Regions from separate parts of the Pseudundibacterium arcticum genome, predicted to be linked through region 2. Evidence: predicted binding sites of a transcription regulator. Region 2 holds the regulator's gene; each other region holds the start of a gene.

The links. The regulator LexA, encoded in region 2, represses DNA repair genes until DNA is damaged. The targets are predictions, from matches to a motif close to ACTGTATNNNNATACAGT.
Region 1: a site for LexA is predicted at 1,305-1,322, ahead of imuA (translesion DNA synthesis-associated protein ImuA). Genes of this name have one in related genera too.
Region 3: a site for LexA is predicted at 1,560-1,577, ahead of ACFOFO_RS23535 (LexA family protein). Genes of this name have one in related genera too.

Annotation. Positions count from the first base shown of each region.
Region 1 covers NZ_JBHRTP010000052.1:25,807-28,076, reverse strand. Annotated here, with positions in the region: gene ACFOFO_RS16140 (Y-family DNA polymerase) at 1-579, opposite strand, end outside; gene imuA (translesion DNA synthesis-associated protein ImuA) at 512-1,204, opposite strand; gene ACFOFO_RS16130 (IS1182 family transposase) at 1,648-2,270, opposite strand, start outside.
Region 2 covers NZ_JBHRTP010000101.1:583-2,852, forward strand. Annotated here, with positions in the region: partial or broken gene prpF (2-methylaconitate cis-trans isomerase PrpF) at 1-711, shown strand, start outside; gene lexA (transcriptional repressor LexA) at 806-1,477, opposite strand; gene rpsF (30S ribosomal protein S6) at 1,734-2,126, shown strand; gene priB (primosomal replication protein N) at 2,232-2,270, shown strand, end outside.
Region 3 covers NZ_JBHRTP010000091.1:52,180-54,449, reverse strand. Annotated here, with positions in the region: gene ACFOFO_RS23540 (Y-family DNA polymerase) at 1-1,108, opposite strand, end outside; gene ACFOFO_RS23535 (LexA family protein) at 1,127-1,552, opposite strand; gene ACFOFO_RS23530 (AbrB/MazE/SpoVT family DNA-binding domain-containing protein) at 1,688-1,930, shown strand; gene ACFOFO_RS23525 (PIN domain-containing protein) at 1,927-2,270, shown strand, end outside.

The DNA of each region.
Region 1 (2,270 bases), on a different contig from region 2:
GCAGCCGATGCCTTGCAACCAGTCCCGATGCAGATCGGCGGCGGGAAGCAGACTGCACGGAAGGCGGTCGAGCCGTCTGGTCATCGTTTCCATCTGCATCACGCGTCGCCTGACTGGTCCGGATCGGTCACTCTTCGAGCGTGCAAGTAGCCAGGCCGCTTGTGCCGTGGGCGCCGTACCCAGTCTGGCGGTGAACCCTAACGCACGGATGCTCGCGCTGAGTCTTCTACATAACAGATGACAACCGCCAAACAGTCGCTGGCTTGCCGTGACATCGAGCAGCACGGCAAAGCCTTCTGCGTATGTCACTTCGGGGGTGAACTGGAGCAAGGTCATCGCTACACTGTCCAACGCCCGCTGTTCTTGCACCAGGTCACGCTCCAGCAGCGTGGTCTCCGGCGCGATGGCCGAGACGCCGCCGCGGCGCATGCCGCAGCGCACCCCGCTTCGCGCCGCCAGGGCAGACGTCACCAGCACGCGATCGTTGTCGATGAGCGCGTATTCGCCTTGCTCACACCACGACGGCCGCAGAGCTTCCAGCGGAATAAGTGGCAGGTAAACGCCGATCCAGACGCGCATGATGTTTCACATTGTCTTGGTGAGGGCCTACTGGCATGTCGCTCAGCCGGAAATAAATACTGTGGTCGGCTTGCGGGCCACGGCGCTTGAGGATGTCGATCTGGATGCCGGCGACGGCCGGTTGCAGCACCAGGCGTAGCGGTGACGGCGAAGGGTCCTGGCTATTGGCCGCCGGACGTAGCAGCCAGAACATTGTGTCCGAGGACTGTGCGGCCAGATGCAATCGGCGCAGCGCGTCGGTGCGTACATGGGACAGCCAGAGCAGGACCGCACCGCAACTGCCATTGCGCAATATCTGTTCGGTGGCCCACAGGGCGTCTGCGGTGCCTGTGGTTGGTAGCCATAACAGGTTGCCAGTTGCGATACCCCACTTGCGGCAGGCGGCGACGTCGGGCAAATGGGGAGGCTGGACCAGCGCGATGCGCCGCGTCCGGGACAGGCTGACGAGTGCCGGTTTCAACAACTGGATCTCGCCTATACCGGGCTGTTGAAGCAATAACTCGATCAGTGCGGACCGCGGCCAGCCGTGCTCCGGGAGTTCGTCGTCCAACGAACGGAAGCCGGATGACAGGGTCGCGGATCGATAACGCGCCATCTGATTGGCACGCCAGATGAGCTGGGGCATCTGGGCCACCACGCTAGCAGCGCCCGTCAAGATTTGCGTTTGTGTGTGCATAAGGGGTTCCTTTACTTGCATGAAGGCAAGAGAAAGGCAGTTACAATATACTGGATAAATATACAGTATATTAGCAAAATCCCTTAGCTGTTTTGCTTATGTTGGCGACATTCGCATATCACTAATCGCAATGAATTTATCAATGTAGCAAGCTGCGCGGCTATGACAATGAGACTATTCATCGCTATGGAGTCTGGACCACCATGAGGCCCCTGAGAACGTCCTAGGAGGCTGTCGGACTCAGGGTTTTTGATTCATTTTTCGATGATTGGCAAGCAAATCCAGACTTGTTAGCGTTTTAATTCGTCGGAATGGGCACGTGAGAGCCATGCGGAGCGGATTTTGTGCTTCGCGAGTTCGCTGCGCACGCGTATTTATGCTCTTTTTTCTCGTTACGCCATGTTTAAAGTGCTCATGCGTTTTAAGTTCCAGGCCAAGGCGACCAGATTCCATTCTTGACGTACTTTTTCCACGCCGCGCAACAGAAACTGCCTGAATTTCATCACATGCTTGATGATGCCGAACACCGGTTCTACCGTCTGCTTGCGCAGCGCATAGTCGGCTCGGCCGCTTCGCGTCGTCAAGCGATGCGCCATCCGCGTCACCGCATCGGCATCGTCCGGCAGCGGCTCCGGTTCCGCGAAGCGCGCCAATAGCCCGGGATAATGGGCTTCCCGCCCCATTGCGATCATCGGCTCAACCCCCGCTTCGACACACGCGTCCACATTGGCAGCACTGAAGTAGCCGGTATCGGCACACAGCTGTTCCGGCTTGCCCAGCTCCGCCTCATGCGACTTGAGCATGGCCAGCATCGGCTTGATCTGCTGCTTGTCGTTGCACGCGTGCGTCACGCCGGTGGCGACGATCAGCATGCTGCCAGCATCGACCGCACACTGGCCGTTGTAGCACTGCTCAAAGCCGCCGCCCGACACCTTCATGATGCGCGACTGGTCATCGGTCAGATTGATCTGGTCCTTGTCTTGCGGACCCGTGGTCGGCGGCTCGGGATCTTTGC
Region 2 (2,270 bases):
CGGCGCTGAAATCGTGCTGGAGTTTATCGAAGACGAGCATCCCAGCACCGCCTTGCTGCCTACCGGAAATGTTGTGGATCAGTTGGATGTACCCGGCATCGGGCGCATCGAGGCGACATTGCTGACGGCCGGCAACCCGACGGTGTTTATCGAAGCAGCCGCCATCGGCCTGAGCGGAGTGGAAATGCCCGTGCAAGTCAATGCCGATCCGGAATTACTGGCACGCTGTGAGGCGATCCGTTCGTACGCGGCGGTCATCATGGTCTGGCGCCGGATGTGGCAAGCGCCACGCGCGAGCGCCCGGCGACACCAAAACTGGCGTGGCTGGCACCGCCTGCCACGTATTTGAGCAGCGCCGGCGAAACGGTGGCGGCAGAACGAATCGATGTGCTGGCGCGGATTTTGTCCATGGGCAAGCTGCACCACGCGTTTACCGGCACCGGGTCAATTGCGTTGGCGGTGGCGGCGGCCTTGCCGGGATCGATCGCCGCGCGCGTCCTTGCCGCAGCGTCGGGTGCGCGGGGTGCGCTGCATGCTCAGGCGAGCGGTGACACGCCAGCAGCGCCAGCGCAACTGAGGATCGGCCACGTGTCAGGACGCCTGATGATCGGTGCCAGCGTGCGGCACGGCAAGGCCGGATGGCGCATGGAAAAGGCGATCCTGTCGCGCAGCGCCCGCGTCATCATGTCCGGCTGGGTGCATTGTCCATGATCGTGGGCAGCCGCCTGCTCAAACCAAGGGTCGAACGCATGATCGCGTTCGGCAGCCGTCAAGTTTGGCCGCAATGACTATCGTAGAGGTCGGATCAAGCCCAGCTGCGCAATAGCCCGACCGCCAGACCCTCGAGTGCAAAATCATCGCGCCCGGCTTCCACCCGGATGATCTGAAAATCGGGATTTTCCGGGTGCAGTTCGATCACGCCGCCGGTTTTTTTATAACGCTTGACCGTGACATCGTCACCCAGGCGGGCCACGATGATCTGGCCGTTTCGGGCAGTGTCGACCTTTTTGACTGCCAGCAAGTCGCCATCGAGTATGCCGACGTCGCGCATCGACAGCCCGCGTACTTTCAGCAGGTAATCGGGTTTCGCTGAGAACAGGGCAGGATCCACGTTATAGCTTGCCTCGATATGCTCTTGCGCCAGGATAGGGGAGCCGGCGGCGACCCGTCCGACCAGTGGCAGGCACAGTTGCATCAGCGCCGGATGCGGCAACGCCATTTGCGTACCGAAACGCGGCGCGCCTGCGCCCGATTGCCCGCCATCCATGTCGCGCAACCGGATGCCGCGCGAGGTGCCCGGCGCGATCTCGATCGCGCCCTTGCGCGCCAGCGCCTGCAGATGCTCCTCCGCCGCATTGACTGAGCGAAAGCCGAGTTCGGTCGCGATCTCGGCGCGGGTAGGGGGGAAGCCAGTGTTGTTGATGGCATCCCGGATCAGGTTGAGGATTTGTTCCTGGCGGGCGGTGAGCTTGAGCATGGTGATTGGCGCTGCGCGGGCAGCGTATGCTGTGGATATTGACAGGCTGTATTTTTGTACAGTATTAATTCGAATGCAAGGGTAATTTGATTGCCTGGTCCGATTTTTTGGCGATAGTGCGCCTGTCGGCCGAGGATAAGGACTTGAAAGCGTTGAGTTTTCTGCGGTTTTGAGTTACTATTTTCGGCTTTCCTCTTCCCACACTCGTCTTGACGCCGAGGTGGGCGATTTTTCAATCCGTCCAAAAGGAGATTACATGCGTCATTATGAAATCGTATTTATCGTGCACCCGGATCAAAGCGAGCAAGTGCCTGCAATGATCGAGCGCTACAAGACCAACGTCACGGCCCGTGGCGGCAAGATCCACCGCGTTGAAGACTGGGGCCGTCGTCAGATGGCTTACATGATTCAAAAGCTCGCCAAAGCGCACTATGTCTGCATGAACATCGAATGCGACAGCGAGACCTTGACTGAAATCGAAACTGCATTCAAATTCAATGATGCGGTGCTGCGTCACCTGACCGTCAAGATGAAGAAGGCAGAAACTGCTCCGTCGCCGATGATGAAGTCGGTTCAGCGCGAAGATGCAGCCAAGCACCGTACCGAGACACCTGCACCTGCAGCTGCGCCTGCTGCTGCAGCGGCCTGATTGCGCTAGTTGCGGAATATTCGCGTCATTCAGGGAGCGTGAGCTAGTTTAGTGAGTCAATTCCAGAGTCAGCTTCAACTGGTTGCCAGCATTGCCGAGCGCGAGATGTTGCGCTACACGCCGGCAGGCATTCCGATTGTGTCA
Region 3 (2,270 bases), on a different contig from region 2:
CCGGAACGGCCGCGAACAGATCCCCTTGATAACGGGAGGCATCACAGACCTCGCTCAGGATGACGCCGGCCTTCTTATAATGAAAGCCCGATTTGTACATGGATGCTAGGCCAGCCAGCGCCCAGCCCTGCAGCGTCATGCTATTCGCGGTTGGCGTCGTGAGTGGGATGGTGACGCTCGGACAGTATTGGGGGCGGTCCTCCCTGAATCGATCCGTCATGATGAACACCTGCAGCATGCCGGCGATAGAGTGTTGATCGCGCAGCTTCTTGGCCGCGTTACTGACGAAGTGGGCAAGGGCGTCCTGCAGATCCTCGATCGCGGTCACGGCTTGGCCAAAGGACCGGCTGTTGATGATCTGCTTCTTGGCCGGCGCCAGCTCTTCCAACTCGATACAGGGCTCACCGCGCAACTCCCGCATAGTTTTTTCCATCACCACGCCGAAGCGCTGGCGCATGCTGGGGGCGTCCGCGTCGCGCAGCTGCAGGACCGTTTCGACCCCAAGGCTGCTCAAAGCTGCAGTTAGACGGCGCCCGATGCCCCAGACCTCTTCGGTCGGGATATTACGCAGAACGCTGTTGAGTTGGGACTTGGAAAGCAGATTGAAATTGAAGTCCCCATTGGACCGCGGGTGCCGCTTGGCCACGAAGTTGGCCAGCTTGGCCAGCGTTTTTGATGGTCCAATGCCGACGCAAACTGGAATGCCGGTCTCCTGGTACACGCGCTCCCTCATCGAGCGTGCCCGCTCCTGGATATCAGTGAATCCCGTCAGATCCAGGAAGGCCTCATCGATGCTGTAGACCTCCCGGACCGGAGAGAACTGGCTCAGTATCGACATGACCCGGTTGCTCATGTCGGCATACAGCACGTAGTTCGATGAGAACACCTCGATCCCATGCTCTCGCACCAGGTCACGGATCTTGAAGACAGGCACGCCCATTTTGACGCCCAGTGCCTTTGCCTCATTACTCCTTGAAACAGCGCAGCCATCATTGTTGGATAAAATTATTACCGGCCGATTTTGCAGATCCGGCCGGAACACGCGCTCACAAGACACATAAAAATTGTTGCAGTCAACCAGTGCGATACTGCGAGTCTTTCCCTGCATACCGCCCACTCCATCGCCTCATACATTCAGTAGCTTGTGCAAGTTGAATGTGACAACACCCCAAATGCGCAATTCCTGCCCTTCCTTTAGCACAATCGGAGGATACGCCGGGTTCTCTGCCAATAACCTCACATCGGATCCGCGCCGGTAAAGACGTTTCACGGTGAATTCCTCATCGACGATGGCCAGCACGATATGGTTGTGCGCAGGCGTAATCGAGCGATCGACAATTAAGGTATCACCGTCATAAATGCCTATGCCTATCATGGAAAGGCCACGTACCCGAAACAGGAACGAGGCCTGCTCGTTCACCAGCAGATGTTCATTCAGGTTGATCCGGCGCTGCGCATAGTCAGCGGCCGGCGACGGAAAGCCGGCGCAAACCGCCGCGTCAAACAAGGTCAACACCAAGGGAAGGGAAGAAAGAGGGACCGGAGCATTCATAATTTATACTGTATGTTCGTACAGTATATGTAAGCTCGTGAAGTTCGGCAAGTGCCTCTTTTATTCAATCCTGCTCCTTGACAATTTTCATGCCTTACATTAAAGTAAGGTATATGTAAGAATGAAAGGATTATCATGTCAACAGCAACGGTAACCTCAAAAGGTCAGATCACTATCCCGGCAGCCGTTCGGGCTGCACTTGGTCTCGACGCCGGCAGCCGGATTGAATTTGTTGAAATCGAAAAAGGCAAGTACGCAATCGTCCCGGCTACCAGTCCCGTCCTAGCCCTGAAGGGCATGCTGCGCAAGCCTGCTATGCCTGTGACGATCGAGAGTATGAATGAAGCAATTGCCTCGCAGGGAGCCAAAGCGCGATGATAGGTCTTGATACCAATGTCCTGGTGCGATACATCGCTCAGGACGATCCGAAGCAGTCACCACGCGCTACGGCCGTAATCAATGCGCTGTCCAACGAAGAACCGGGGTTCATTACGCTCGTGTCGCTTGTTGAATTAGTGTGGGTGATGCAGGGCTGCTACAACGCGACCAAGTCGGAGATCGTCGAAATTCTTGAAATGCTACTTCGAACCCAAGAGTTGGCGGTGGAAAACGCTGAAACAGCGATCAAAGCACTAAGTATTTTTGCGGGATCAAAAGCAGATTTTTCGGATTGCCTCATCGAGCGATCCGCGAACAAGGTAGGTTGCGAATATACCGT